Regions from separate parts of the Streptomyces sp. NPDC037273 genome, predicted to be linked through region 4. Evidence: riboswitches for the same ligand, from Rfam matches in the RefSeq annotation. Region 4 holds a riboswitch; each other region holds the start of a gene.

The links. Region 4 has a riboswitch for cobalamin ahead of ACZ7G1_RS10560 (ribonucleoside-diphosphate reductase subunit alpha). Riboswitches for the same ligand answer to the same signal wherever they lie in the genome.
Region 1: linked by a shared signal. The riboswitch ahead of cobN (cobaltochelatase subunit CobN) and the one ahead of ACZ7G1_RS10560 (ribonucleoside-diphosphate reductase subunit alpha) in region 4 are both predicted to bind cobalamin.
Region 2: linked by a shared signal. The riboswitch ahead of ACZ7G1_RS33275 (ABC transporter substrate-binding protein) and the one ahead of ACZ7G1_RS10560 (ribonucleoside-diphosphate reductase subunit alpha) in region 4 are both predicted to bind cobalamin.
Region 3: linked by a shared signal. The riboswitch ahead of ACZ7G1_RS01765 (energy-coupling factor ABC transporter permease) and the one ahead of ACZ7G1_RS10560 (ribonucleoside-diphosphate reductase subunit alpha) in region 4 are both predicted to bind cobalamin.

Annotation. Positions count from the first base shown of each region.
Region 1 covers NZ_JBVJVO010000006.1:413,646-420,920, reverse strand. The annotation lists gene cobN (cobaltochelatase subunit CobN) at 1-2,441, opposite strand, end outside; cobalamin riboswitch at 2,488-2,613, opposite strand; gene ACZ7G1_RS19475 (cobalamin biosynthesis protein CobG) at 2,697-3,941, shown strand; gene ACZ7G1_RS19470 (precorrin-8X methylmutase) at 3,938-4,591, shown strand; gene ACZ7G1_RS19465 (precorrin-2 C(20)-methyltransferase) at 4,588-6,081, shown strand; gene ACZ7G1_RS19460 (serine hydrolase) at 6,083-7,275, opposite strand, start outside.
Region 2 covers NZ_JBVJVO010000017.1:131,114-138,388, reverse strand. The annotation lists gene ACZ7G1_RS33295 (amino acid permease) at 1-782, shown strand, start outside; gene ACZ7G1_RS33290 (M67 family metallopeptidase) at 860-1,285, shown strand; gene ACZ7G1_RS33285 (GlxA family transcriptional regulator) at 1,276-2,232, opposite strand; gene ACZ7G1_RS33280 (HD domain-containing protein) at 2,305-2,943, shown strand; cobalamin riboswitch at 2,936-3,071, shown strand; gene ACZ7G1_RS33275 (ABC transporter substrate-binding protein) at 3,114-4,088, shown strand; gene ACZ7G1_RS33270 (FecCD family ABC transporter permease) at 4,085-5,155, shown strand; gene ACZ7G1_RS33265 (ABC transporter ATP-binding protein) at 5,152-5,937, shown strand; gene ACZ7G1_RS33260 (putative leader peptide) at 5,982-6,098, shown strand; gene ACZ7G1_RS33255 (MoaD/ThiS family protein) at 6,194-6,472, shown strand; gene ACZ7G1_RS33250 (PLP-dependent cysteine synthase family protein) at 6,478-7,275, shown strand, end outside.
Region 3 covers NZ_JBVJVO010000001.1:395,458-402,732, forward strand. The annotation lists gene ACZ7G1_RS01745 (FAD-dependent oxidoreductase) at 1-1,168, opposite strand, end outside; gene ACZ7G1_RS01750 (ATP-binding cassette domain-containing protein) at 1,263-2,123, opposite strand; gene cbiQ (cobalt ECF transporter T component CbiQ) at 2,120-2,869, opposite strand; gene ACZ7G1_RS01760 (energy-coupling factor ABC transporter substrate-binding protein) at 2,876-3,328, opposite strand; gene ACZ7G1_RS01765 (energy-coupling factor ABC transporter permease) at 3,349-4,047, opposite strand; cobalamin riboswitch at 4,076-4,308, opposite strand; gene ACZ7G1_RS01770 (PTS-dependent dihydroxyacetone kinase phosphotransferase subunit DhaM) at 4,393-4,779, opposite strand; gene dhaL (dihydroxyacetone kinase subunit DhaL) at 4,860-5,480, opposite strand; gene dhaK (dihydroxyacetone kinase subunit DhaK) at 5,542-6,534, opposite strand; gene ACZ7G1_RS01785 (SulP family inorganic anion transporter) at 6,700-7,275, opposite strand, start outside.
Region 4 covers NZ_JBVJVO010000003.1:268,893-276,167, reverse strand. The annotation lists gene mctP (monocarboxylate uptake permease MctP) at 1-1,183, shown strand, start outside; gene ACZ7G1_RS10565 (GNAT family N-acetyltransferase) at 1,255-1,755, shown strand; cobalamin riboswitch at 1,773-1,932, shown strand; gene ACZ7G1_RS10560 (ribonucleoside-diphosphate reductase subunit alpha) at 2,064-4,430, shown strand; gene ACZ7G1_RS10555 (ribonucleotide-diphosphate reductase subunit beta) at 4,430-5,446, shown strand; gene ACZ7G1_RS10550 (ribosomal maturation YjgA family protein) at 5,545-5,952, shown strand; gene def (peptide deformylase) at 5,928-6,557, opposite strand; gene ACZ7G1_RS10540 (tetratricopeptide repeat protein) at 6,617-7,275, opposite strand, start outside.

The sequences.
Region 1 (7,275 bases), on a different contig from region 4:
TAGAAGTTGCGGCCGGTCGGAAGCACGTTGACCAGGCCGCGGAGCGGGGAGCCCGAGGGGCCCGCCGGGACGAAGCCGCCGTTCAGGGCGTGCACGGCGTGCGCCAGCTCGTCGGTGGTGGCGGCGAGGCGCGGCACGACCTGGTGGACCGCGAAGTACAGGACGTCGCGGACCTCGGAGCCGTACGCCTCGGCGACCGTCTCGACGGCCTCCGGCGACCAGCCCGCCGCCTCCATCGCCTCGACCAGCGCACGTGCCTGGGCCTCGACGGCGTCGGCGTCCGTGCGCGTGGGCGCCGACTCGTCGAGGCCGAGGGCCTCCCGCAGACCCGGCAGCGCCTGCGTGCCGCCCCAGATCTGGCGGGCGCGCAGGATGGAGAGGACCAGGTTGATCCGGGCCTCGCCCTCCGGGGCGCCGCCGAGGACGTGCAGACCGTCGCGGATCTGGGCGTCCTTGACCTCGCACAGCCAGCCGTCGACGTGCAGCAGGAAGTCGTCGAAGCCGTCGTCCTCCGGCCGCTCCTCCATGCCCAGGTCGTGGTCGAGCTTGGCGGCCTGGATCAGCGTCCAGATCTGGGCGCGGATCGCGGGCAGCTTCGCCGGGTCCATGGAGGAGATCTGCGCGTACTCGTCGAGCAGCTGCTCCAGCCGCGCGATGTCGCCGTACGAGTCGGCGCGGGCCATCGGCGGGACGAGGTGGTCGACGAGGGTGGCGTGCACGCGGCGCTTCGCCTGGGTGCCCTCGCCCGGGTCGTTGACGAGGAACGGGTAGACCAGCGGGATGTCGCCGAGCGCCGCGTCCGGGCCGCAGGCGGCGGACAGGCCGGCGTTCTTGCCGGGCAGCCACTCCAGGTTGCCGTGCTTGCCCAGGTGGACCATGGCGTCGGCGCCGAAGCCGCCGTCCTCGGCGCGGGCGGCGATCCAGCGGTAGGCGGCCAGGTAGTGGTGGGACGGCGGGAGATCGGGGTCGTGGTAGATCGCGATCGGGTTCTCGCCGAAGCCGCGCGGCGGCTGGATGAGGATCAGCAGGTTCCCGCGCCGCAGCGCGGCCAGGACGATGTCCCCCTCCGGGTTCCGGGACCGGTCGAGGAACATCTCGCCGGGCGCCGGCCCCCAGTGCTCCTCGACCTGCTCGCGCAGCTCGGCGGGGAGTTCGGCGTACCAGCGCTTGTAGTCGGCGGCCGGGATGCGGACCGGGTTCTTCGCGAGCTGCTCCTCGGTGAGCCAGTCCTGGTCGTGGCCGCCGGCCTCGATGAGGGCGTAGATCAGCTCGTCGCCGTCGCCGGAGACCAGACCGGGCAGCTCGGCCTCGGGCCCGAAGTCGTAGCCCTCGGCGATCAGGCGGCGGAGCAGCGCGACCGCGGAGGCGGGGGTGTCGAGGCCGACCGCGTTGCCGATGCGGGAGTGCTTCGTCGGGTACGCGGAGAGGACGAGCGCCAGCTTCTTCTCGGCGTTCGGGATGTGGCGGAGCCGGGCGTGCCGGACGGCGATGCCGGCGACGCGGGCCGCGCGCTCGGCGTCGGCGACGTACGCGGGCAGGCCGTCGGCGTCGATCTCCTTGAAGGAGAACGGGACGGTGATGAGCCGGCCGTCGAACTCGGGCACGGCGACCTGGCTGGCGGCGTCGAGCGGCGACAGGCCCTCGTCGTTCTCCTCCCACGCCGAGCGCGAGCCGGTCAGGCACAGCGCCTGGAGGATCGGCACGTCGAGCGCGGCCAGCGCCCCCGCGTCCCACGCTTCTTCGTCGCCGCCGGCCTGCGCCTCGGCGGGCTTCGTGCCGCCGGCCGCGAGGACGGTCGTGACGATCGCGTCGGCGCCGCCGAGGGTGGCGACGAGCTCGGCCTCGGGGGCCCGCAGGGACGCCACGTACAGCGGCAGGGCCTGGGCGCCGGCGTCCTCGATCGCGTCGCAGAGGGCGCCGACGAAGGCGGTGTTCCCGCTCATGTGGTGGGCGCGGTAGTAGAGCACGGCCACCGTCGGGCCCTCGGTGCGGCGCGGGGTGCGCTCCAGCGGGCCCCAGGTGGGGGCGGCCGCCGGGGCCTCGAAGCCGTGGCCGGTGAGCAGGACGGTGTCGGAGAGGAAGCGGGCCAGCTGCTCCAGGTTCGCCGGGCCGCCGTGCGCCAGGTAGGCGTGGGCCTCGGTGGCGACGCCGACGGGGACGGTGGAGGCCTCCATCAGCTGGGCGTCGGGGGCCTGTTCGCCGCTGAGGACGACGACCGGCTTCCCGGCGGCGCGGATCGCGTCGATCCCCTCCTGCCAGGAGCGGAGCCCGCCGAGGAGGCGGACGACGACGAGTTCGGCCTCGTCGAGGAGGCCGGCGAGGTCGGCGAGGGGAAGGCGGGCCGGGTTGGCGAAGCGGTACTCCACCGGTCCGGTCGCGGCGGCGTTCGCCGCGCGGGCGCTGAGCAGGTCGGTGTCGGAGTGCGACAGCAGGAGCAGCATGGCGTGCGCAGGCCTTCCTCGGGGTTGTCCGCGCCCCGGGTGGTCGTATGGATGGCAGGAGTTCCTGACTCACCCGTGCCGGCTCGGCCGGTACGGGCTCACAGTGGCGGGACCGCGCCGGATTCTCACCGGGCTTCCTCCCCGGGGTCCTGGGACCCCATGCCGATCTGCATCCTAGATCGTGGCGCGGACAGGCCGAAGAGAGCCGGGGAGTCGGCCGGATCACACCCGGTGAGCGGCCCGTTCCCCGTGGGTATGCTCGCCGCCATGCCGCCCACCCCACCCTCGACGCCCGAGCGGAACGAACCCCCCGCAAGGGACCGTGGCGACGCCTGCCCCGGGGCGCTGCGCCTGCACGCCGCCGACGACGGCGGCCTGGCCCGACTGCGCCTCCCCGCAGGCAGACTGACCGCACGTCAGGTCGAGGCGCTGGCGGACGCGGCGGAGTCCCTGGGCGACGGGTCGGTCAGCATCACCTCCCGGGGCAACGCGGAGCTCCGCGGCCTCGCGGACGGCTGCGGCGCGGAGCTCGCCGCGCTGCTCGCGGACGCGGGCCTGCTGCCCTCGTCCACGCACGAGCGCGTCCGCAACATCGTCGTCTCCCCCGCCGCCGGCCTCGACGGACTCGGCGGTCCCGAGGTCCAGTTGTGGGCCAGGGAACTCGACGCCCTCCTCTGCGCCGAACCGTGGGCGGCAACGCTTTCCGGCCGTTTCCTCTTCGTCCTCGACGACGGGCGCGGGGACGTGGCCGGGCTCGGCGGAGATGTGACCTTGGTCGCAGTGGAGGGGGAGTCGGCGCTCCTGTACGTCGGCGGGCGGGCGTTCCGGGTCGCCGGAGCCGACGCCCCCCGCGCCGCGCTCGCCGCCGCCGGGGCCTTCCTGGACGCCGCACGCACGGCCGGAACCGGCGCCTGGCGGGTCGCGGAGCTCCCCGAGGGGTACGCCCCCGGCCTGGCGGACGCCCTCGACCGGGCGGGCATCACGGCGCAGCCCGTGACCCCGGCGGAATCGCTGCTGCTCTACGGGCCCCCGCCCGCCCCCGGCCCGCTCGGCCCCGCCGCCCACTACGTCCTCGCACCCCTCGGCCGCCTCACCGCGGCCCAGCTGCGGGCACTGCTGCCCGCCGAGGAGGTACGGCTGACGCCGTGGCGCGGCGCCGTGATCGTGGGAACGTCCCCGAACCGCCCCGGACTCGCCGAGCACGGCCTCATCACCGACCCCGGCTCCCCCTGGGTGAACGTCACCGCCTGCACCGGCCGCCCCGGCTGCGCCAAGTCCCTCGCGGACGTCCGCGCCGACGCCGCCCCGGGCCCCGTACGCGGTCTCCCCGTCCACTACTCCGGATGCGAGCGCCGCTGCGGCCACCCGCACGGCACCTGGGTCGACGTCGTCGCCACCGCCGACGGCGCCTACCTGGTGGACGGCGTCCCCACCCCCCGTACCGCCCTGCCCGAAGCAGTCACCACGGCCCGCACGGCCACCCACCCGCTGACGAGATGAGCGAGAGCACCAGCATGTTCGACTACGAGAAGGACGGGGCGGAGATCTACCGCCGGTCCTTTGCCACGATCCGCGCCGAGGCGGATCTGGCGGGCCTGCCCGCCGACGTCGCCCAGGTGGCGGTCCGGATGATCCACGCCTGCGGCATGACCGACCTCGTCAGCGATATCGCCTACTCGCCCCAGGTCGTCTCCCGCGCCCGCGCCGCCCTCCAGGCCGGCGCGCCGATCCTCTGCGACGCCCAGATGGTCGCCAGCGGCGTCACCCGCAAGCGGCTGCCCGCCGACAACGAGGTGATCTGCGCGCTCTCCGACCCGGCCCTCCCCGCCCTCGCCGCCGACCTCGGCACCACCCGCTCCGCCGCCGCCCTCGAACTCTGGCGCGACCGCCTCGAAGGCTCCGTCGTCGCCATCGGCAACGCCCCCACCGCCCTCTTCCACCTCCTGGAGATGGTCGCCAAGGGCGCCGGCAAGCCCGCCGCCGTCCTCGGCATACCCGTCGGCTTCATCGGCGCCGCCGAGTCCAAGGACGCCCTCGCCGAGAACGACCTCGGCCTCGAATACCTCGTCGTACGGGGCCGGCGCGGCGGCAGCGCCATGACGGCCGCCGCGATCAACGCCCTCGCCCACGAAGCGGAGATCCAGGCATGACCACTGCGGCCGGCAAGCTGTACGGCGTCGGGCTCGGCCCCGGCGACCCGGACCTCATGACGGTGGCCGCCGTGAAGGCCATCGCCGAGGCCGACGTCGTCGCCTACCACTCGGCCCGCCACGGCCGCTCCATCGCCCGCTCCATCGCCGCCGAGCACCTCCGCGAGGACCACATCGAGGAGCGGCTCATGTACCCGCTCACGGTGGAGACCACGGACCACCCCGGCGGCTACCGCGGCGCCCTCGACGACTTCTACGAGGAGGCCGCGGCCCGCCTCGCCGCCCACCTCGACGCCGGCCGCACCGTCGCCGTCCTCGCCGAGGGCGACCCGCTGTTCTACGGCTCCTACCAGCACATGCACAAGCGGCTCGCCGACCGCTACGACACCACCGTCATCCCCGGCGTCACCTCCGTCAGCGCCGCCGCCGCCCGCCTCGGCGAACCGCTCTGCGAGGCCGAGGAAGTCCTCACGATCATCCCCGGCACCCTCCCCGAGGACGAGCTGACGGCCCGGCTCGCCGGCACCGACTCGGCCGTCGTCATGAAGCTCGGCCGCACCTTCCCCACCGTCCGGCGGGCCCTGGAGCGTGCCGGACGCCTCGACGACGCCCGGTACGTGGAGCGGGCGTTCATGGCCGGCGAGCGCACCGAGCGGCTCACGGACGTCGACCCGTCGACCGTCCCGTACTTCTCCGTCGCCGTCCTGCCCTCCCGTATCGACCAGGAGCCCCCCGCACGGGAACGCGGCGAGGTCACCGTCGTCGGCACCGGCCCCGCCGGCGCGCCCTGGCTCACCCCCGAATCACGCGGCGCCCTCGTCAACGCCGACGTCCTCGTCGGCTACACCACCTACCTCGACCGCGTCCCGGTCCTGCGCCCCGGCCAGATCCGCCACGGCTCCGACAACAAGGTCGAGTCCGAACGCGCCGAGTTCGCCCTCGACCTGGCCCGCCGCGGCCGCAAGGTCGCGGTCGTCTCCGGCGGCGACCCCGGCGTCTTCGCCATGGCCACCGCCGTCCTGGAGGTCGCCTGCGAGCCGGAGTACGCGGACGTGCCCGTACGGGTCCTCCCCGGCGTGACCGCGGCCAACGCCGCCGCCGCCGCGGCCGGCGCCCCGCTCGGCCACGACTACGCCACCATCTCCCTCTCGGACCGCCTCAAGCCCTGGGACGTCATCGAGGCCCGGCTGCGCGCCGCCGCCTCCGCCGACCTCGTCATCGCCCTCTACAACCCGGGCTCCAAGTCCCGCACCCACCAGGTGGCCGCCGCCCGCGACCTCCTGCTCGAACTGCGCGCCCCCGAGACCCCGGTGGTCGTCGCCCGCGACGTCGGCGGCCCCGAGCAGTCCGTCCGGGTCCTCACCCTCAAGACCCTGGAGCCCTCCGAGGTCGACATGCGGACCCTCCTGCTCATCGGCTCCTCCCAGACGCGGGCCGTCGAACGCGCCGACGGCCGCACGATCGCCTGGACCCCGCGCCGCTACGGCTGACTCAGCCACCGCGGGTGAACGTCCCCAGACCCTCCTGGTCCAGGTACTCCACCCGCACCGACTTCCCGTCCGGGGAGAACGTCACGCCGGTCAGCCCGACGGCGTTCTCCCCGCGCGTCGGGAAGCTGAAGGTGTCACCGGCGTAGTGCGTCAGCCGGTACGTCTGCGGCTCGGGACCCAGCCGCAGCACCAGACCGCCGTCGGCCTCCGCCACCGTCATCCGGCCGTAGTAGTCACTCGTGTACGTGCCCGTGTACGCGTCCGCCGCCTTCGCGGGCGCGGCACCGGCCGGCGGATGCGCGTAGTCCGTCGGCGACCGTCCCGCTTCCGCCTCCTGCTCGTAGAGCGCGTTCAGCAGCGGCACCCAGTCGCGGCTCGGCTTCCCGTCCTGCGCGGTGTCGAAGAAGTCCAGCGCCACCGCGTCCGCGACACCCACCGGCGCCCCGTTGGTGAGCACCACGATCCCGAGCTCCTCGCCCGGCAGCATCGTCACGTTGGTGTGCGCGCCCTCCGCGAACGCGCCGGTGTGCGAGAGCCGCAGCCTTCCCTCGTTGTCGTACGACACGTTCCAGCCGAGCCCGTAGAACCCGGTCCGCCCGGCCGGGGCCCGCGCCGGCGACGCCACCGACTCGGGGTGGTGCGTCAGTTCCAGCGCCTCGGCGTCCACGATCTCCCGCCCGTCGAGCGTCCCGTTCCCCAACTGCAGCCGCAGCCACACCGCCATGTCCCGCGCCGACGAACTCACCCCGCCCGCCGGCGACTGCGCGTCCGGATCCCGCACGTACCGCGCCTTCCACGTGCCGTCCGGCTCCTTCACGTGCCCGACGGCCCGGTCGGGGTTCCCCGCGAAGTCCTCGAACCGCGAACTCGTGTCGTTCATCCCCGCCGGCCGGTACAGCGTGTCCTCCGCGAGCTTCTCCCACGCCACGCCCTTCTCCGCCGCGACCGCCTCCGCCGCCCCCGTCAGACCGAAGTTCGTGTACGCGTAACTCGCCCTGAACGGCGCCAAGGGCTCGTACCGCAGGTGCGCCAGGATGTACTCCTGGTCGTACCCCAGGTCCTCCAGCAGGTCCCCCGCGTGGTCCGGCAGCCCGCTCCGGTGCGAGAACAGATCCGCCACCGTCATGTGCGAGGTCACCCACGGGTCCTTCAGCCGGAACTCCGGCAGCTCCGGCGCCACCGGCTTCGTCCAGC
Region 2 (7,275 bases), on a different contig from region 4:
CCCTGATGACCCTCCAGATGGTCATGTTCGCCTTCCTCGCGGTCGAGCTCGTCGGCGTCACCGCCGGTGAGTCCAAGGACCCGAAGACGGTCCTGCCGAAGGCGATCAACACCGTGCCGTGGCGCATCGCCGTCTTCTACGTCGGCGCGCTGATCATGATCCTGTCGGTCGTCCCGTGGACCGAGTTCAAGCCCGGCGTCTCCCCGTTCGTCGCGGCCTTCGAGAAGATGGGCCTCGGCATCGGCGCCGCCATCGTCAACTTCGTCGTCCTGACGGCGGCCCTGTCCTCCTGCAACTCGGGCATGTACTCCACCGGCCGCATGCTGCGCGACCTCGCGCTCAACGGCCAGGGCCCGAAGGTCTTCACCCGCCTGACGAAGTCCGGCACCCCGCTGGTCGGCACCACGGTCTCCGCCGCGCTGATGATGGTCGGCGTCTGGATCAACTACCAGTGGCCCGGCGAGGCGTTCAACTACGTCGTCTCCTTCGCCACCATCTCCGGCATGTGGGCCTGGATCGTCATCCTGATCTGCCAGATCCGCTACCGGCTCAAGGCCGACCGCGGCGAGCTGCCCCAGTCGCCGTTCAAGGCGCCCGGCGGCATCTGGTTCAGCGTCTTCTCGCTCGCCTTCATCGCCATGGTCATCGTCACCATGGGCATGGACAAGGACAACCGGGTCGCCCTCTACGGCGCCCCCGTCTGGGGCCTGATCCTCGCCGTCTCCTACCTGGTCCTCAAGGCCCGCAACCCCGAGGGCGCCGCCTTCGCCAAGCGCTCCTGACGGACCCCCGTCCCAGCATCCGGGCCGCCCCGTACCACTCCTCGGTACGAGGCGGCCCGTCTGCTTATCCTGTCGGCATGCTGACCATCACCCGGGCCCTGTACGACCAGATCGTGGAACACTCCCGCGCGGACCACCCCGACGAGGCCTGCGGCGTGGTCGCGGGCCCGGCCGGCAGCGGCCGCCCCGAGCGGTTCATCCCGATGCTGAACGCGGCCCGCTCGCCCACGTTCTACGAGTTCGACTCCGCGGACCTCCTCAAGCTCTACCGCGAGATGGACGACCGCGACGAGGAACCCGTCATCGTCTACCACTCCCACACCGCCACCGAGGCCTACCCGTCCCGCACGGACATCTCGTACGCCAACGAGCCCCAGGCCCACTACGTCCTCGTCTCCACCGCCGACACCGACTCCGCCGGCCCCTTCCAGTTCCGCTCCTTCACCATCGTCGACGGAGTCGTCACCGAGGAAGAGGTCGAGATCGTCGAGGCCTACGCGTAGGCACCGTCCCGAGTCGTCGTCCGGAACCTGGACAGATACGCGGAGGGCGTCACCCCGAAATGCCGGGCGAACGCCCTCCGCAGCGTCTCGTCGCTCCCGAGCCCGCTCCGCGCCGCCGCCCCCGTCACGCTCGCCCCGCCCTCCAGCAGCATCCGCGCCGCCTCCACCCGCACCCGCTCCACGTACCCCGCGGGCGTCGCCCCGACCTGCTCCCGGAACAGGCGGGCCAGATGCCGCGGGCTGACCCCCGCGCGCCGCGCGAGCACCGGCGCGCTGTGGTCCGCCGCCGGATCGGCCGCCACCGCGTCCAGGAGCGGCCGGACCACCGGATGCCCCGTCGGGGGAGTCCGCGAGGCCGCCGAGAACTGCGACTGCCCGCCCGGCCGCTGCAGGAACACCACCAGGTCCCGCGCCACCGCCCGGGCCGCCCCGGGCCCCCGGTCCTCCTCCAGGAGCGCCAGGCACAGGTCGATCCCGGCCGTCACCCCCGCCGAGGACCACACCTCCCCGTCCCGCACGTGGATCGCGTCCCGGTCCACCGCCACCGCCGGGAACCGGCGCGCCAGCTCCGCCGCGTGCTCCCAGTGCGTGGCCGCCCGCCGCCCGGCCAGCAGCCCCGCCGCCGCCAGCGCGAACGCGCCCGTGCACACCGACGCCACCCGCCCCGAGCGCGCCGCGAGCCCCGCCACCACCGGCGCCGCCGCCACGCACCGCTCCACGTCCACCGCCCCGGGCACGAGCAGCGTGTCCGCGCCCGTGACCTCCCCGGCCGCCCGGTCCGCGCCGATCCGCAGCCCGCAGGAGGTCCGTACGTCCCGCCCGTCGGGCGTGCACACCCGCACCCGGTAACCGGACCCGGCCGTCGAGAACACCTCCAGCGGGGCCGAGACATCGAGCAGCCTGACCCCGTCGAAGGCGAACACCCACACCTCGTGCGTCGTCGTCATGTGTCCGATTCTGTGGGATGCCTGTCCCTGAGGACATGGCGGGCCCGCCCCGCCGGCGACGAGGCTTGCCCCATGAACCCGATGCAGCTCATCCCCGACAGCAAGCTCGCCACCGCCGCCACCGAACTCGTCCGCGACACCACCGGCGACCTCGTGTACGACCACTCCCGCCGCGTCTACCTCTTCGGCGCCCTCCAGGGCCGCGCCCGCGGCCTCGCGTTCGACCCCGAACTGCTCTACGTCGGCGCGATGTTCCACGACCTCGGCCTCGGCGAGAAGCACCGGGGGAGCGGCCGCCGCTTCGAGGTCGACGGGGCCGAGGAGGCCGCCGCGTTCCTCCGGGGCCAGGGCGCCGACGAGGACGCCGTCCGCCGCGTCTGGACCGCCATCGCCCTGCACACCACCCCCGGCGTACCGGAGTTCATGGAGCCCGAGGTGGCGCTCGTGACGGCCGGAGTCGAGTACGACGTGCTCGGCATCGGCTACGACGACCCCGCCGCCGTCACCCCGGAGGACCGGGCCGCGATCGTCGCCGCCCACCCCCGGCCCGACTTCAAGAACCGCATCCTGGCGGCCTTCGCCGAGGGCATCGCGCCCAAACCCGGCACCACCTTCGGCAACGTCAAGGCCGACGTGCTCCGCCACTACGTGCCCGGCTTCGTCCCCGGCGACTTCGTGAGCACCATCCGCGACTCGTCCTGGCCCGAGTGAGAGACTGGCCGGGACCAACGGGCGGCAGGACCCAGGAAGCCGGTGCGAATCCGGCACGGTCCCGCCACTGTGACCGCCCCCCCCCGTCGGGGCGGAAGCCAGGAACTGACCTGCCGCCTTCTCACCGCCGATCGGGGACGTGGAAATCCCCGGAGGAGGCCTGTTCCCGCATGTCCTGGCGCCGCCCGCTGCTGTCCGCAGCCGCACTGATCCCCCTGCTCGCCGCCTGCTCGGCCGCCCCCGAGGCCGCCGCGCCCGCCGCGAAACCCGCCGCGGGATTCCCGTACACCGTCACCAACTGCGGAGTGACGACCACCTACCAGGCGCCGCCGAAGCGCGCGGTCGCCATGAACCAGCACGTCACCGAGATCATGCTGGCCCTCGGCCTGGAGAAGTCGCTCGTCGGCACCGCGTACCTCGACGACGCGATCCTGCCCGCCTACAAGAAGGCGTACGACTCCGTCCCCGTCCTGGCGAAGGAGTACCCGTCCAAGGAGGCGCTCCTCGCGGCCAATCCCGACTTCGTGTACGGCGGTTACTCCTCGGCCTTCTCCGCCAAGGACGGCCGCAGCCGTGACGACCTCGGGCGCTCCGGCATCCACACCCGGCTCAACACCGAGTACTGCCCCACGGGTTCGCCCTCCGTCGAGGACCTCTACCGCGAAGTCCGCGAGACCGGCCGCACGTTCGGCGTCGGAGACCGGGCGGAGGCATGGATCCGGCAGGCCCGCGCCGGCGTCTCCGCCACCGCGAAGCGGCTCGCCGGCGTCGAACCCGTCTCCGTCTTCGTGTACGACAGCGGCGACAAGACCGCCTTCACCGCGGGCGGCAAGGGCATCGGCGACGAGCTCATCACCCGCGCCGGCGGCCGGAACGTCTTCGCCGACCTCGACAAGGCCTTCGGCGACGCCACCTGGGAACAGGTCGTCGACCGCCGCCCCGAGGTCGTCGTGATCTACGACTACGGCTCCACCACCGTCGAACAGAAGAAGAAGCGGCTCCTCGACGACCCCGCGCTCAAGGACGTCCCCGCGATCAGGAACCGCAGGTTCGCCGTCCTGCCGCTCTCCGACACCGTCCTCGGCGTCCGCGTCCCCGCCGCCGTCGACAAGCTCGCCGCCCAGCTCCACCCCGCCGCCCGGTGACCGCGACCCTCCCGCCGGCCCGGACGACTCCCGTCCGGGCCCCGGCCCCCGCGCGCCCCGTCCGGTACGCGCTCGTCGTCGCCGGACTCGTCCTCGCCCTCGCCGCCGCCGCGCTCGCCTCCCTCGCCCTCGGCTCCGTCCGCGTCCCGCCCGGCCAGGTCCTCGACGCCCTCACCGGGCGGGCGGGCCCCTCGCCGTACCGGACGATCGTGCTCGACGTACGCCTGCCCCGGGTCCTCCTCGGGACCGTCGTCGGCGCCGGACTCGCCGTCGTCGGCGCCGTCCTCCAGGCCCTCGTACGCAACCGGCTCGCCGACCCCTTCCTCCTCGGGATCTCCTCCGGAGCCTCCGCCGGCGCCGTCCTCGTCCTGGTCCTCGGCATCGGGGGAGGGGTCACCACCACGCTCGCCCTGCCCGCCGGAGCCTTCGCCGGCGCCCTCCTCGCCCTCGTCCTCGTCTACGGGCTCGCGCGCCGCGGCGGGACCATGACCGGCACCCGGCTCGTCCTCGCCGGAGTCGCCGTCTCCTACATCCTGTCCGCCCTCGCCACCCTGCTCCTCGTCGTCGCCGGCCGGCCCGAACAGTTCCAGGAAGCCCTGTACTGGTCCCTCGGCGGACTCGGCAGCGCCCGCTGGGACACCCTCGCCCTGCCCGCCGCCGTCCTCGCCCTCGGCGTCGGCGCCCTCCTCGCCCTCGCCCGCCCCCTCGACCTGCTCCTCACCGGCGAGGAGGGCGCCACCGTCCTCGGCCTCGACACCGCCCGCTTCCGCGCCGCCGTCTTCGTCCTCGCCTCCCTCGTCACCGCCGTCATGGTCGCCGCCAGCGGAGCCGTCGGCTTCATCGGCCTGATGGCCCCGCACGCCGCCCGCCTCGCCGTCGGCGCCCCGCACCGCCGCCTCCTCCCCGTCGCCGCGCTCGGCGGCGCGCTCGCCCTCGTCCTCGCCGACCTCGGCGCCCGGACCGTCGCCGCGCCCCAGGACATCCCCGTCGGCGTCCTCACCGCCCTCACCGGCGGCCCCTTCTTCCTCTGGCTGATGCGCCGCCGCCCGGAAGGAACACCCGCGTGACCGAGCTCCGCCTGCACGGACTCTCGTACGAGAAGCGCCTCCGCTCCGTCGACCTCACCGTCCGCCCCGGCGAGACCGTCGGCCTCATCGGCCCCAACGGCAGCGGCAAGACCACCCTCCTGCGCTGCGTCTACGGCACCCTCACCCCCACCGCGGGCCACGCCGCCCTCGACGGCGACGACCTCCACGCCCTCGGCCCCAAGGCCCGCGCCCGCCGCGTCGCCACCGTCCCCCAGGACAGCGCCACCGAGTTCGAACTCACCGTCCGCGAACTCGTCGCCCTCGGCCGCTCCCCGCACAAGCGGTTCTGGGAGGGCGACACCGGCGAGGACCACGCGCGCGTGGACACCGCCCTCGCCCGCGTCGGCCTCACGGACCTCGCCGGACGCCCGTACCCCACCCTCTCCGGCGGCGAACGCCAGCGCGCCCTCGTCGCCCGCGCCCTCGTCCAGGACCCCGCCCTGCTCGTCCTCGACGAACCCACCAACCACCTGGACATCCGCCACCAGCTCGACGTCCTCGCCCTCGTCCGCACCCTGGGCACCACCAACCTGCTCGCCCTCCACGACCTCAACCTCGCCGGGGCGTACTGCGACCGCCTCTACGTCCTCGAACGCGGCAGGATCGTCACCGGCGGCACCCCCGCCGAGGTCCTCACCCCCGCGCTCCTCGACGCCGTCTACGGAGTGGACGCCGAGGTCATCCCGCACCCCAGGACCGGCAGCCCGACCGTCGTCTACCTGCACAGTCCGCCAGGCGGGCAGGAACCTTCCACCATGTGAGATCACATTCCGGAACCCGGACCGGGAATCGATACGATGAGCCCATGGTTTCCCACGACGTGAGCGAAGAGACTCCGGGCACACCCCTGCTCGTGTCGCGCCTGCACGTCGACCTGTGCCGCCTCGCCAGCGCGATGTGTACGACTCGCGCTGCGTTCTGAACGACCGGCCGAGCGCACCTCACCGCAAGACCCCCCTTCCGCGCGGGGGCCCCAGCCACGCGCCCACCACGCCACTTCCGACAGGAGCCCACGCCATGGCCATCGAGGTCCGCATCCCGACCATCCTCCGCACCTACACCGACGGCGAGAAGGCCGTCGAGGGCAGCGGCGAGACCCTCGCTCAGCTCTTCGCCGACCTGGAGTCCCGCCACAACGGGATCGAGGCCCGGATCGTCGACGGCGGCAAGCTCCGCCGCTTCGTCAACGTCTACCTGAACGACGAGGACGTCCGCTTCCTGGACGGCATCGACACCAAGCTCACCGACGGCGACAACGTCACGATCCTGCCGGCCGTCGCCGGTGGCATGGTCTGATCCACATGCGCTACGACTCCTCGCTGGCCGCGGTCGGCAACACGCCGCTGGTCCGCCTCCCCCGGCTCTCGCCCTCGGACGACGTCCGCATCTGGGCGAAGCTGGAGGACCGCAACCCGACCGGCTCGGTCAAGGACCGCCCCGCGCTCCACATGATCGAGCAGGCCGAGAAGGACGGCCGGCTCACCCCCGGCTGCACCATCCTGGAGCCGACCAGCGGCAACACCGGCATCTCCCTCGCCATGGCCGCCAAGCTCAAGGGCTACCGCATCGTCTGCGTCATGCCCGAGAACACCAGCGAGGAGCGGCGCCAGCTGCTCGCCATGTGGGGCGCCGAGATCATCTCGTCCCCCGCGGCGGGCGGCTCCAACACGGCCGTACGCGTCGCCAAGGAGCTCTCCGCCGAGAACCCGTCCTGGGTGATGCTCTACCAGTACGGCAACCCGGACAACGCGGGCGCCCACTACGCCACCACCGGCCCGGAGATCCTCGCCGACCTCCCGTCCATCACCCACTTCGTCGCCGGTCTCGGCACGACGGGCACCCTGATGGGCGTCGGCCGGTACCTCCGCGAGCACAAGCCCGACGTGAAGATCGTCGCCGCCGAGCCCCGCTACGACGACCTCGTCTACGGCCTCCGCAACCTCGACGAGGGCTTCGTCCCCGAGCTCTACGACGCCTCGGTCCTCACCACCCGCTTCTCCGTCGGCTCCGCCGACGCGGTCACCCGCACCCGTGAACTCCTCCAGCAGGAGGGCATCTTCGCCGGCGTCTCCACCGGCGCCGCGCTGCACGCCGCCATC
Region 3 (7,275 bases), on a different contig from region 4:
AGGCGAGGCCGGCCGGGCCCGCGCCGACGACCGCGACGCGCTTGGCGAGGCGGGTGGGGGAGAGGACGAGCTCGGTCTCGTGGCAGGCGCGCGGGTTGACCAGGCAGGACGTGATCTTCAGGTTGAAGGTGTGGTCGAGGCAGGCCTGGTTGCAGCCGATGCAGGTGTTGATCGTGTCGGCGCGGCCGGCGGCGGCCTTGGCGACGAACGCGGGGTCGGCGAGGAACGGCCGGGCCAGCGACACGAGGTCGGCGCGCCCTTCGGCGAGGATCTCCTCGGCGACCTCGGGCGTGTTGATCCGGTTGCTGGTGACCAGCGGCACGGACACCGCGCCCATGAGCTTCTTCGTCACCCAGGTGTACGCGCCGCGCGGCACCGAGGTCGCGATGGTGGGGATGCGCGCCTCGTGCCAGCCGATGCCGGTGTTGATGATGGTCGCGCCGGCCGCCTCGATCTCCTTGGCGAGCTGGACGACCTCGTCGAGGGTCGAGCCGCCGGGAACGAGGTCCAGCATGGACAGGCGGTAGACGAGGATGAAGTCGGTGCCGACCCGCTCGCGGATCCGGCGGACGATCTCCAGCGGGAACCGCACGCGGTTCTCGTAGGACCCGCCCCAGCGGTCGGTCCGCTGGTTGGTCGCCGCGGCGATGAACTCGTTGATCAGGTAGCCCTCGGAGCCCATGACCTCGACGCCGTCGTACCCGGCCTCCTTGGCCAGTTCGGCGCAGCGCGCGTAGTCCTCGACGGTCTGCTCGACCTCGGCGTCCGTCAGCTCGTTCGGTACGAAGGGGCTGATCGGTGCCTTGATCGCGCTGGGTCCGACGAGGCCGGGGTGGTACGCGTACCGCCCGAAGTGCAGGATCTGCATCGCGATCCGGCCGCCCTCGGCGTGCACCGCGTCCGTGATCAGCCGGTGCTCCGCGACCTCCTCCGCCGTCGTCAGCTTCGCCCCGCCGTCCCACGGCCGCCCCGCCTCGTTCGGCGCGATGCCGCCCGTGACGATCAGCCCCGCCCCACCCCTCGCCCGCTCCGCGTAGAACGCCGCCATCCGCTCGAAGCCGCGCTCCGTCTCCTCAAGGCCGACATGCATCGACCCCATGATCACCCTGTTCGGCAGGGTCGTGAACCCCAGGTCGAGCGGGCTCAGCAGATGCGGGTACGGGGTCATGGGGGCGCCTCCTCGCGCAGGATCGTCCCCCCTTTCTAGGGGACCCCCACCCCCTTATGCAACTAGTTGCAGAACATCTGCGACGTGACCTCTACTACTCGGTAACGAAGACGTCGAGGTCCTCAGGGGTGCGGGGCTCGGGGGAGTCCGGGGGGAGGAGGCCGTGGGTGCGGAGGAGGCGGGTGACGGAGGTGGCCCAGGGGCGGCGGAGGCGGGCGGAGGAGAGGAGGGCGTCGTCGGAGAGGAGGTCGGCGACCGGGCCGGTGTGGAGGCCGGCGGGGGAGAGGACGGCCGCCTCGTCGGCCCAGCGCAGTGCGAGGTCCACGTCGTGCGTGGCCATCAGCACCGTCGTGCCCGAGGCCCGCAGCCGTTCGAGCGCGTCGAGGAGCCGCTCCTGCCCGTGCGGGTCGAGCCCCGCCGTCGGCTCGTCCATGATCAGCACCCGGGGGCGCATCGCCACCGCCCCCGCGATCGCGGCCCGCTTGCGCTGCCCGTAGGACAGCAGGTGCGTCGGCCGGTCCTCCAGCGCCACGATGTCCAGCGCCTCCAGCGCCTCGCGCACCCGGAGCCGTACCTCTTCCTCCGGCAGCCCCAGGTTCATCGGCCCGAACGACACGTCCTGACCGACCGAGGCAGCGAACAGCTGGTCGTCCGGATCCTGCGCGACCAGCTGGACCGTCGACCGCAGCCGGGTGAGCCCCTTCCGGTCGTACGCCACCGGCGCCCCGTCGAGGAGCAGCGACCCGCTCCCGCACCGCAGCCCCCCGCTCAGCAGCCGCAGCAGCGTCGTCTTGCCGCTGCCGTTGCGGCCGAGGAGCGCGACGGCCCGGCCCTCCGCCACCGCGAAGTCCACCCCGGACAGGACCGCCGGCCCGTCCTCGTAGGCGAAACCCGCCTTCACCAGCTCCACCACGGGCGTCGCGCCCTGAGCCGTCGCCGGGTGCTGAGACGTCACGGAAGAAACCTTTCCAGTACGAGAGTGAGGGCGACGAGCCCTCCGAGGAGCCCGCCCGTCGCCGCGAGGAACCCACGGGAGACCGGGCACACGGGCACCAGCACCCGCAGCGTCCCGTCGTACCCCCGCCCCGCGAGCCCCGACTGCAGGCGCTGCGCCCGGTCGAAGGCCCGCACGAAGGTGGTCGCGCCGAGCCCGGCCAGCGAACGCCAGGTCGCGGCCCGCGTGGTGTGGCCGAGCCGGGCCGCCTGCGCCTGCCGGATCTTGGACAGCGAGTCGAGCAGCAGGAAGATGATCCGGTACATCACGAGCGCCACGTCCACCACCGGCGCCGGCACCCCCGCCCGCACAAGCCGCGGCAGCACGTCCGACACCGGCGTCGTGAACGCGAACAGCAGCACCCCCAGCGAGGCCGCCGCCGTCCGCGACAACAACTCACCCGCGTGCACCGCACCACCGGGCGCCCACGCCACCATCCCGCGCGCCCCGCCCACCTCGAACAGCAGCGGCACCGCGCCCGTGACACAGAACCCCAGCGGCACCCGGAACGCCCGCCACAGCTGACGCCCCGCCACCCCCGCCGGTCCCAGCAGCACCCCCAGCGTCACCGCCGCCACCAGCACCGCCCCCGGCCACGGCGGCAGACACACCGCACACAACGTCAGCCCGAACCCGAGCAGCGCCTTCTCGGCCGGATGGCGAGAGCGCCAGCGACTGCTGTGCGCCGCCGCGTCGATCGGCAGCATGAACGCCTACGCCCCCGGCCCGCGGGTGTCACGACCGGCAGCGCGGTCGCCGTCGGCGGGCGCGTCGGGGCCGTCGGCCGCCGTCGTGGCGGAGCCGGGCCCCTCGGCCGGCACCTCACCCGCCCCATCCGCCTCAGCCGCCCCTCCGGCCTTCGCCGCCAGCGCCGTCCCCTGCCGCCGCCCGCGCCGCAGGCCGAAGTAGTACGCAAGGACCCCCGCGCCCAGCGCCGCCTGGAGGGCGAACAACGCGGACTCGATCTCGCCGGACGGCGGTTCGTACAGGGGGCTGAACCAGGGCTCGTAGTCGGGCTCGAGCTCGGTGATCGCGGTCTCGGCCTCCGCGTCGGAGCCGGTGAACGGGGCTTCCTTGTGGTCGCCCAGGCCGAGCACGAGCGGCAGGACCGCGAGCGCGACGACGACGAGCAGCAGCAGGCCGTTGATCTTCGCGTTGCGGCTGATCTTGCGGCTGATCTTGGGGCTCATCGGGTGGCCGCCTCGTCCTGGAGTTCCGTGCGCGGGCGGGGGAGCACGCCCAGGCGGGTCAGATCACCCTTGCTGGACTGGGTGAGGAGCCGCATCACGAGCACGGTGAGCAGGCCCTCGCTGACGGCGAGCGGAATCTGCGTCACCGCGAAGATCCCGCCGAACTTGGCGAGCGCGCCGGGCACGCCGCTGCCGGGGTCGGGGAAGGCGAGCGCCAGCTGCACGCTGGTGACGCAGTACGTGGAGAGGTCGGCGACGAACGCGCCGAAGAAGACGGCGACCATCAGGGGCGTACCGAACTTCCGCAGCAGCCGGTAGGTCCCGTAACCCGCCCAGGGCCCGACGATCGCCATCGAGAAGGCGTTCGCGCCGAGCGTGGTGAGGCCGCCGTGGGCGAGCAGCAGCGCCTGGAACAGCAGGGTGATCGTGCCGAGGACGGCCATGATCGGCGGCCGGAACAGGATCGCGCCCAGGCCCGTACCGGTCGGATGGGAGCAACTACCCGTCACCGAAGGCAACTTGAGCGCCGAGAGGACGAACGTGAAGGCGCCGGACGCGCCGAGCAGCAGGGTGGATTCGGGGTTCGACCGCACCTCGCGGGTCAGCGCGCGGACCCCGTGGACGACGAACGGGGCGGCCGCGACGCCCCAGGCGGCGGCGTGCGCAGGGGGAAGATACCCCTCGGCTATATGCATGGTCGGGAGACCTCTCCAGCACCTCGTGGATGGACAACGCACCCTGGCCGGTCTCCTGGCTGACGGTCATGCCGTCCGACTCCGCCTTCCCACACCCCGACGGTCTCCCGTCGCGGTCCAGTGGCTTCCCCGAGGGCGTTCCCGCGGGGGTGGAGCCGGACCTCCCGATCACAGTGGCGAGGGCCGCACCGGTACTTCACCGGTTTCCCGTACACCAAGGCCCTGCGACATTAGTGCGTTGACCAGGTACATCACAACACGGTCGCCACCCGGTGCGGCCTCTCCGTCACTCCGCGCACCCACCCCCGAGGCCCGTTCCCGGCGGTGTACGTACGCCTCCGCGCCTCATTCCTTGCGGTAGCCGTACGCCTCCGAAGCCGCCGCCACCACCGCCTCGATGTCCCCGCCGACACTCGCCGTCACCAGCGCCGCGACCGCCCCCTCGACGAACGGCGCGTCCACCAGACGCGCCCCTTCGGGCAGTTCGTCCCCCTCGGCCAGCAGGGCCTTCACGGTGAGCACGGCACTCCCCAGATCGACCAGGAGCGCCACCCCGGCCCCCCGGTCGACCTCCTTCGCCGCCTCCGCGATCAGCTCGGAACTCGTCCCGAGCCCCCCGTCGGCGGTCCCGCCCGCCGGCGCCACCGGCGCCAGCTCCCCACCGCCCGCGAGCCCCCGCGCCAACTCGGCCACCGCCCCCGCCACCGCCGCACTGTGCGACACGAGCACGATGCCGACATGCGCGGAACCGGCACCCGCCGGACCCCCGCGCGCCCCGCCCGCCTCCGGAGCCGTACAGCCGCCCTCCCCGCTCACGACACCCCCTCCGCGTCCGCGGTCTCCGCGAGCGTCGCGAACAGCAGCGCCGAGGACGTCGCACCCGGGTCCTGATGCCCGACGGACCGCTCGCCCAGGTAGCTCGCCCTGCCCTTGCGGGCCACCAGGGGTACGGTCCCCACGGCACCCTCATCGGCCGCCCGGCGCGCCGCGCCGAACGAGTCCCGCAGGGCCTCCACGGCCGGCGTCAGCGCGTCCAGCATCGTCTTGTCGCCGACCTGCGCGCCGCCGAGCTGGGACACCGCGGCGACGCCCGCGCCCAACGCGTCGGCGAGCCGCGCGCGGCCGATCCGCTCGTCCTCGCCGAGGGCCTTCCCGGCGCGGCGGAGGAGCGTCCCGTACAAGGGCCCCGACGCGCCGCCGACGGTGGAGATGAGCTGTCGCCCGGCGGCGGTGAGCACCGCTCCGGGCAAGGCCGGCGGTTCCTTGGCCAGCGTCTCGGTCACGGCGGCGAAGCCGCGCTTGAGGTTGGCGCCGTGGTCGGCGTCGCCGATCGCCGAGTCGAGCTCGGTCAGCCGGTCCGCCTCGCGCTCGACGGCCGCGGCGACCGCCGCGAGCCAGCGCACCAGGAACTCCGCACCGAAGGTCTCCGTCATGCCCCCACCATCTCCTTCTCCCTCTCCCCTTGCGACCTCGCCCGTGTCCCCACGGCCCGACTCACCGCCCCCAGCGCAGCGCGGGCGTCTCCACCGGAGCGTCCCAGAGCCGCAGCAGTTCCTCGTCCACCTGGCACAACGACACGGAGCAGCCGGCCATGTCGAGCGACGTCACATAGTTTCCGACGAGCGTCCGCGCCACGGGCACACGCCGCTCCGCGAGCACCCGCTGCACCTCCGCGTTGAAGCCGTACAGCTCCAGGAGCGGAGTGCCGCCCATCCCGTTCACGAGGACGAGCACCGGCCCCGTCGGGCGCAGGTCCTCGACGACCGCGTCCACCGCGAAGTCGGCGATCTCCCCCGACGTCATCATGGCCCGCCGCTCACGCCCCGGCTCGCCGTGGATCCCGACACCCAACTCCAGCTCCCCCTCGGGGAGATCGAACGTCGGACTGCCCTTCGCAGGCGTCGTGCACGCGCTCAGCGCCACCCCGAACGACCGCGACCGTTCGTTCACCCGTCGCGCGATCGCCTCCACCCGCTCCAGCGGCGCCCCCTCCTCGGCCGCCGCCCCCGCGATCTTCTCCACGAACAGAGTGCCCCCGGTACCCCGCCGCCCCGCCGTGTACAGGCTGTCCCGCACCGCCACGTCGTCGTCGACGAGCACCTTCGCGACCTGGATCCCCTCGTCCTCCGCGAGCTCCGCCGCCATCTCGAAGTTCAGCACGTCCCCGGTGTAGTTCTTCACCACGAACAACACCCCCGCCCCACTGTCCACCGCCGCCGCCGCCCTCACCATCTGGTCCGGCACCGGCGACGTGAACACCTCCCCAGGGCACGCCGCCGCCAACATCCCCGGCCCCACGAACCCCCCGTGCAACGGCTCATGCCCCGACCCACCCCCCGACACCAGCCCCACCTTCCCCGCCACCGGCGCGTCCCTCCGCACCACCACCCTCCGCTCCACATCCACCGTCAGCTCCGGATGAGCCGCCGCCATCCCCCGCAGCGCATCGGCCACGACGGTCTCCGGAACGTTGATCAGCATCCTCACGGGTATCTCCTCGGGAAACTATCGGGCAGCCTGGTGAGCCGGTTCTGTGCAGGTCAAGCCTGACGACAGATCAGTTCGGGTGCGAGCCGACGACCTTCGCGTGTGCGCAGCATGGAGGAAATTATCGACGCCTGACAGCGCGCCGCACAGAGAGCGTCAGTTCGATCAGCCGCCGCACCGCTCATCTTCGGAGGGTGGCGCTCCGGCCCTGCTCCGCGCTTCGGTGAGGGCGGCGTCGAGAGCGCCGAACAGTTCCCTCGTGGCGGGGACGATGCCGCTGTCGCCGAGTCGGTCGGCGAGGCCGGAGCGGACGAGGAGGCGGGCGAGCGGGGGTTGGACACCGCAGAGGACCAGGTGGCAGCCGTGGTCGGAGAGGTGTTCCGCGTACCGGTCGAGGAGCTTGAGCATGGCCGAGGACGGCACGTCGGGCAGGGCGCGGACGACCAGGACCAGGACCGCGCCGCGCGCCCCGTCGGGGCGGGGGAGCTGGGCCTCGATGCGGGGCAGTTCGGCGAAGAGGGAAGCGCCGGCGTAGTCGAGGACGGTGACCTGGCCGGGGGTGAGGGCGGCGGGGGGATCGGCGGTCTCCCAGCGGCCGTCGTCCGTGGGCACGAGGGCGACGAGACGCGCCTGACGGGCGGCCTGCGCGCAGTAGAGCAGAAGGGAGAGAACGGCGCCGAGGATGATGGCCTGCTGGAGGGGGAGCTGGGCGGTGGCGAGGAAGGTGAGGAGCATCGCGCC
Region 4 (7,275 bases):
CGTCGGCATCCAGGCCGTCCTGGACGTGATGGGCGTCGGCGGCGGGGAGAACACCCACTGGTTCGTCAAGGACCTGCCGCTGCTGCTCGCCTTCGGTGTGCTCGCGGCCTACACGTACTCCTCGGGTCTGCGCGCCCCGGCGCTCATCGCCTTCGTCAAGGACACCCTGATCTACATCGTCATCGCGGTGGCGATCATCTACATCCCGATCAAGCTGGGCGGCTTCGACGAGATCTTCGCCAAGGCCGGCGAGGCGTACGCGCAGACCAACCCGGCGACCGGCAAGCCGCGTGGCGCCCTCGTCCCCGGTGAGGCAGGCCAGTGGACGTACGCGACGCTGGCGCTCGGCTCGGCGCTCGCGCTGTTCATGTACCCGCACTCCATCACGGCGACCCTGTCGTCCCGGAGCCGTGAGGTCATCCGCCGCAACACCACGATCCTGCCGCTGTACTCGCTGATGCTGGGCCTGCTCGCGCTGCTCGGTTTCATGGCGATCGCCGCCGGCATCAAGGTGAAGAACGGCCAGCTCGCCATCCCGCAGCTGTTCGAGACCATGTTCCCGGCCTGGTTCGCGGGCGTCGCGTTCGCCGCGATCGGCATCGGCGCGCTCGTCCCGGCCGCGATCATGTCGATCGCCGCGGCCAACCTCTTCACCAGGAACATCTACAAGGACTTCATCAAGAAGGACGCGACCCCGGCGCAGGAGACCAAGGTCTCCAAGCTGGTCTCGCTCCTGGTGAAGGTCGGCGCGCTGGTCTTCGTCCTCACCATGGACAAGACGGTCGCGATCAACTTCCAGCTGCTCGGCGGCATCTGGATCCTGCAGACCTTCCCGGCCCTGGTCGGCGGTCTGTTCACCCGCTGGTTCCACCGCTGGGCGCTGCTCGCCGGCTGGGCCGTCGGCATGGTCTACGGCACGGCGGCCGCGTACGGCGTCGCCAGCCCGACCCAGAAGCACTTCGGCGGCTCGGCCGCCGAGATCCCCGGCATCGGCGAGATCGGCTACATCGGTCTCACCGCCTTCGTCCTCAACGTCGTCGTCACGGTCGTCCTGACCTTCGTCCTCAAGGCCCTCAAGGCCCCCGAGGGCATCGACGAGACCTCCCCCGAGGACTACACGGCCGACGCGGGCGACGCCGTCTCCCGCACCGCGGCCCCGAAGGTCGGCGCCGGCGCGCACTGACCCGTAGGCACGGCGGGGGCCCGGGGGAAATCCCCGGGCCCCTTCGCGCGCCGCCGGGGCAGACTGGCGTCATGGACTTCACGATCAGGGCGGTACGGCCCGAGGAGTACGAGGAGCTCGGCGACCTCACCGGCTTCACGTATCTGAACGACGGGCTGCTGCTGCACGGCGAGGACGATTTCTACCTGGCCGTACTGCGCGACACGGAGCGCCGGGCGCGCGAGAGCGAGGTCCTGGTCGCCGCCGACGCGGACGGCCGGATCATCGGCGGGGTGACCTTCGCCCCCGGCGGCACCACCTGGGCGGACATCGCCGTCCCCGGCGAGGCCGAGTTCCGGATGCTCGTGGTCGCGCCGGAGGCCCGCGGCAGGGGCGTCGGAGAGGCGCTCGTACGGGCCTGTGCGGACCGGGCGCGGGCCCTTCCCGACTGCGCCCGCCTGGTGCTCTCCACGGACGCCAAGATGGTCTCGGCGCACCGGATCTACGAGCGGATGGGCTTCGTCCGCACGCCGGAACGGGACTGGCAGCCGATCCCCGAGCACTCCCTGCGGACCTACGCCCTGGAGCTGTAGCCCCCGGACCGACACAACATGTGGGGGGTGCCGTCAGCGGCGCCCCCCACATGTATGCTCATCCTCGCTGTCGACGCAGGGAAATCCGGCGCGAATCCGGAACTGTCCCGCAACGGTGTGCTTCGTGCGGTTTCGTACGGAGCGAGTCCGAGGACCTGCCGGCGGCGCACCCGGTCCGTCCGTTCCGGGTGTCACTGACGTCCGGGCCTCGCGGAGTGGGCCGGTGGACGCGGCGCATCCGCGCGTACGGATGCCTCGCCCGCCTTCCCCCGCCCGCGGCCAGGAGCCGAGCGAGGGAGAGCCCCCACGTGACCATCGCGCCCGCCGATCCGGCCACGGAGATCGAGAGCGACGGACCCGGCACCGTACTGCTGCGGACCCTGACCGATCTCACCGCCGATCTCCCCGACACCGACCCCGGCAAGGTCGCCGCCGCCGCGCTGCGCGGCCGCAGCGCCGCGTCGGACGAGGCGGAACTGCGCGAGCTGGCCACCGAGGCGGCCGCGGGCCTGATCGCCGAGGACCCGGCGTACTCCCGGCTCGCCGCCCGGCTCCTGACCCTCACCATCGCCGACGAGGCGGCCGGCCAGGGCGCGGTCTCCTTCTCCGCCTCCGTGGCCGTCGGTCACCGCGAGGGCCTGATCGCCGACCGCACCGCCGACTTCGTCGCGCTGCACGCCGACCGCCTCGACGCCACGATCGACGCCGCCGGCGACGACCGCTTCGGCTACTTCGGTCTGCGCACCCTCTACTCGCGCTACCTGCTGCGCCACCCGATCACCCGCAAGGTGATCGAGACCCCCCAGCACTTCATGCTCCGGGTGGCCTGCGGCCTCGCGGAGGACGAGAGCGTCCGCGCGCTCGACGAGGTGGCGGCCCTCTACGGCCTGATGAGCCGCCTGGACTACCTGCCCTCCTCCCCCACGCTCTTCAACTCGGGCACCCGCCACCCGCAGATGTCCTCCTGCTACCTCCTGGACTCCCCCCAGGACGAGCTGGACTCCATCTACGACCGCTACCACCAGGTCGCGCGCCTCTCGAAGCACGCCGGCGGCATCGGGCTGTCCTACTCCCGCATCCGCGCCCGCGGTTCGCTGATCCGCGGCACCAACGGCCACTCGAACGGCATCGTCCCGTTCCTGAAGACCCTCGACGCCTCCGTCGCCGCCGTGAACCAGGGCGGCCGCCGCAAGGGCGCCGCCGCGGTCTACCTGGAGACCTGGCACGCCGACATCGAGGAGTTCCTTGAGCTCCGCGACAACACGGGCGAGGACCAGCGCCGTACGCACAACCTGAACCTGGCGCACTGGATCCCGGACGAGTTCATGCGCCGGGTCAACGCGGACGCCGACTGGTCGCTGTTCTCCCCCTCGGACGTGCCCGAGCTCGTCGACCTGTGGGGCGACGAGTTCGACGCCGCCTACCGCGCCGCCGAGGCCAAGGGCCTGGCCCGCAAGTCGATGCCGGCCCGCGACCTGTACGGCCGCATGATGCGGACCCTGGCGCAGACCGGCAACGGCTGGATGACCTTCAAGGACGCCTCGAACCGCACGGCCAACCAGACCGCCGAGCCGGGCTCGGTCGTGCACTCCTCGAACCTCTGCACCGAGATCATCGAGGTCACGAACGACGGCGAGACCGCGGTCTGCAACCTCGGCTCGGTCAACCTCGGCTCGTTCGTCGTGGGTTCGGACATCGACTGGGACCGCCTGGACGAGACCGTCCGCACGGCCGTCACCTTCCTCGACCGGGTCGTCGACATCAACTTCTACCCGACCGAGCAGGCCGGCAACTCCAACGCCCGCTGGCGTCCGGTCGGCCTGGGCGCCATGGGTCTCCAGGACGTCTTCTTCCAGCTGAAGCTGCCGTTCGACTCCGCCGAGGCGCGCGCGCTGTCCACCCGTATCGCCGAGCGGATCATGCTCGCCGCCTACGAGGCCTCCGCCGACCTCGCCGAGCGCAACGGCCCGCTCCCCGCCTGGGAGAAGACCCGCACGGCCCGCGGCGTCCTGCACCCGGACCACTACGACGTCGAGCTGAACTGGCCGGAGCGCTGGGCCGCCCTGCGCGAGCGGGTCGCCGCGGTCGGCATGCGCAACTCGCTGCTCCTGGCGATCGCGCCGACGGCGACCATCGCCTCGATCGCGGGCGTCTACGAGTGCATCGAGCCGCAGGTCTCCAACCTGTTCAAGCGCGAGACGCTCTCCGGCGAGTTCCTCCAGGTCAACTCGTACCTCGTCGACGAGCTGAAGAAGCTCGGCGTGTGGGACGCGCAGACCCGGGACGCGCTGCGCGACTCCAGCGGTTCGGTCGCCGGCTTCACCTGGATCCCGGCCGAGACGCGCGAGCTGTACCGCACGGCCTGGGAGATCCCGCAGCGCGGCCTGATCGACATGGCCGCCGCCCGTACGCCGTTCCTGGACCAGTCGCAGTCGCTGAACCTGTTCCTGGAGACGCCGACGATCGGCAAGCTGTCGTCGATGTACGCGTACGCCTGGAAGCAGGGACTGAAGACGACGTACTACCTGCGCTCGCGCCCGGCGACCCGGATCGCCCGCGCCGCCCAGGCGTCCACCACGGCCGCCGCCCCCATCCCCGTCCAGCAGGCGGTCCTCGACGCCGACGCGCTCGCCTGCTCCCTTGAGAACCCCGAGTCCTGCGAGGCCTGCCAGTAATGAGCACCAACGAGAAGAAGAACCTGCTCGACCCTGGCTTCGAGCTGACTCTCCGCCCCATGCGCTACCCGGACTTCTACGAGCGCTACCGGGACGCGATCAAGAACACCTGGACGGTGGAGGAGGTCGACCTCCACTCCGACGTCGCCGACCTCGCCAAGCTGACCCCGGCCGAGCAGCACATGATCGGCCGTCTGGTCGCGTTCTTCGCGACGGGCGACTCGATCGTCGCGAACAACCTGGTCCTGACGCTCTACAAGCACATCAACTCCCCGGAGGCGCGGCTGTACCTGAGCCGTCAGCTCTTCGAGGAAGCGGTCCACGTCCAGTTCTACCTGACCCTCCTGGACACCTACCTGCCCGACCCGGACGACCGCGCCGCCGCGTTCGACGCCGTCGAGAACATCCCCTCCATCCGCGAGAAGGCGCAGTTCTGCTTCAAGTGGATGGACTCGGTCGAGAAGATCGACCGGCTGGAGACGGCCTCCGACCGCCGCCGCTTCCTGCTGAACCTGATCTGCTTCGCCGCCTGCATCGAGGGCCTGTTCTTCTACGGCGCCTTCGCGTACGTGTACTGGTTCCGGTCCCGCGGCCTGCTGCACGGCCTGGCGACCGGCACCAACTGGGTGTTCCGCGACGAGACCATGCACATGAACTTCGCGTTCGAGGTCGTCGACACCGTCCGCAAGGAGGAGCCCGAGCTCTTCGACGCCGAACTCCAGCAGCAGGTCACGGACATGCTGAAGGAGGCCGTCGAGGCGGAGCTCCAGTTCGGCCGTGACCTGTGCGGCGACGGCCTGCCGGGCATGAACACCGAGTCCATGCGCGAGTACCTCCAGTGCGTCGCCGACCAGCGCCTCCAGCGCCTCGGCTTCGCCCCGGTCTTCGGCTCCGAGAACCCCTTCTCCTTCATGGAGCTCCAGGGCGTCCAGGAGCTCACCAACTTCTTCGAGCGCCGCCCGTCCGCCTACCAGGTGGCCGTCGAGGGCTCGGTGGACCTGGACGAGGACTTCTAGGTCTCCGCTGTACGAGGAAGGGCCCCGCACTCGACGAGTGCGGGGCCCTTCCTCGTAGGCCCCTTCCTCACAGGCCACTTCCGCATAGGCTCACCGGCATGGGTGATCTCGTACGGATGCGTGTCCTGGCCGGAGCCGCGGCCCTGGCGACGGTGGCGGCGGGCCTGGGGACCAGATCCGTGGCGTCCGGAGAGATCGCCAAATACGCGGGGGACGCGCTCTACACGGTGCTGATCGCGGCCCTGGTGGTGCTGGTCGCGCCCCGGACGCGGCCCCTGCTCGCGGCGGGGATCGCCCTCGGGTTCAGCTGCGCCGTGGAGTTGTTCCAGCTGACCGGCCTGCCGGCCTCGATGGCCGCGCACAGCACCCTGGCGCGGCTGGTGTTCGGCACGTCGTTCAACGCGCCGGACCTGTTCTGGTACGCGATCGGCGCGGCGGTCGGCTGGGCCGGCCACCGCGCCGTGAGCGCGAGAAGGCGAGATCAGGCGTTCGGCACCGTCTCGTAGCGGGGGGTGCCCTCCGCCATCTGCTTCAGGGCGTCCTTGCGGTCGCGCTTGGAGAGGCGGTCGATGTACAGGTAGCCGTACAGGTGGTCCGTCTCGTGCTGGAGGCAGCGGGCGAAGTAGCCGGTGCCGCGGACCTTGATCGGGTTGCCCTGGGCGTCCTGGCCGTGGACCTCCGCGTAGTCGGGGCGGGCCAGCTCGGCGTAGGCGGTCGGCACCGAGAGGCAGCCCTCGTTGGACTCGTCCAGGACGCGCAGGTCGGCCGGGAGCTCCTGGAGGACCGGGTTGACGACGACGCCGGTGTGGCGGACGCCCTCGTCGTCGGGGCAGTCGTAGACGAAGACCTTGAGGTCGACGCCGATCTGGTTCGCGGCCAGGCCCACGCCCTCGGCGGCCTTCTGGCTGGCGAACATGTCGTCGATGAGCTTCGCGAGCTCGTCGTCGAACTCGGTGACGTCCTTGCACTCCTTGTGGAGGACCGGGTTGCCGACCACCGTGATCGGACGCGCGGTGCCGCGCTCGCGGTACGCGAGCTCGCGCGCCTCGCAGTCCTCCGTGTCGACGACGAACCCGTCGTTGATCTGCTCGTCAGTCTCCTGCTGCGCCATTCCGCCGCACGCCTTCCTCAGAACCCCAGTCGATGGTCCTGTACAGCCTAAGGGCAGGCTCAGCAGACCTCTTCCAGATCCCGCCACTCACGGCTGTCCGGACTGTCCGCCACCCAGCCGTCGAGGAGCCCGCGGACCAGGCCCGCGGGGGCCGCGATGCCGCACTCGCGCTCCGGCACCCACAGCTCGCCGGGCGAGCGGTGGCCGAGCGGTCCTGGATGGCCCGGCTCGCTGTGGTCGTGCGGGTCGGAGTGCTCGCCCTCGCCCTCGGCGCTCGGCATCGTCGACTCCGAACAGGCGCGGCAGAGCAGCCGCACGGACGACGACCAGTCCTCGGCGGCGAAGCCCGCCTCGGCGGCGAGCTGCTCCAGGGCGTCCCGGTCGGCCTCGGTGGCGGCCTCCAGGAGGACCACCCAGGTGGGGACGGGGGACGGCGCCCACAGCTCGATCTCGTCGAAGACGGGGTAGGAGGGGCCGGCGGTGGTGGTCCGCTCGCCGTTCGGCACACCGTCGTGGAGCACGACCTCGCCCCAGCGGCGCCCGGAGGACGGCAGCGGGATGGAGAGGACCTCGATCCGGGCCGGGTCGAGCCTGCGGCCCCACACGACCTCGGCCTCGCCCTCGGGCGAGAGCCGGACGGCGGCGCTGCCCAGCTCCATGCCGGCGGGCTCGCCGGTGCCCGCGGCGGCCCCCGGCACCTTGAGGCCGTAGGCCTGCC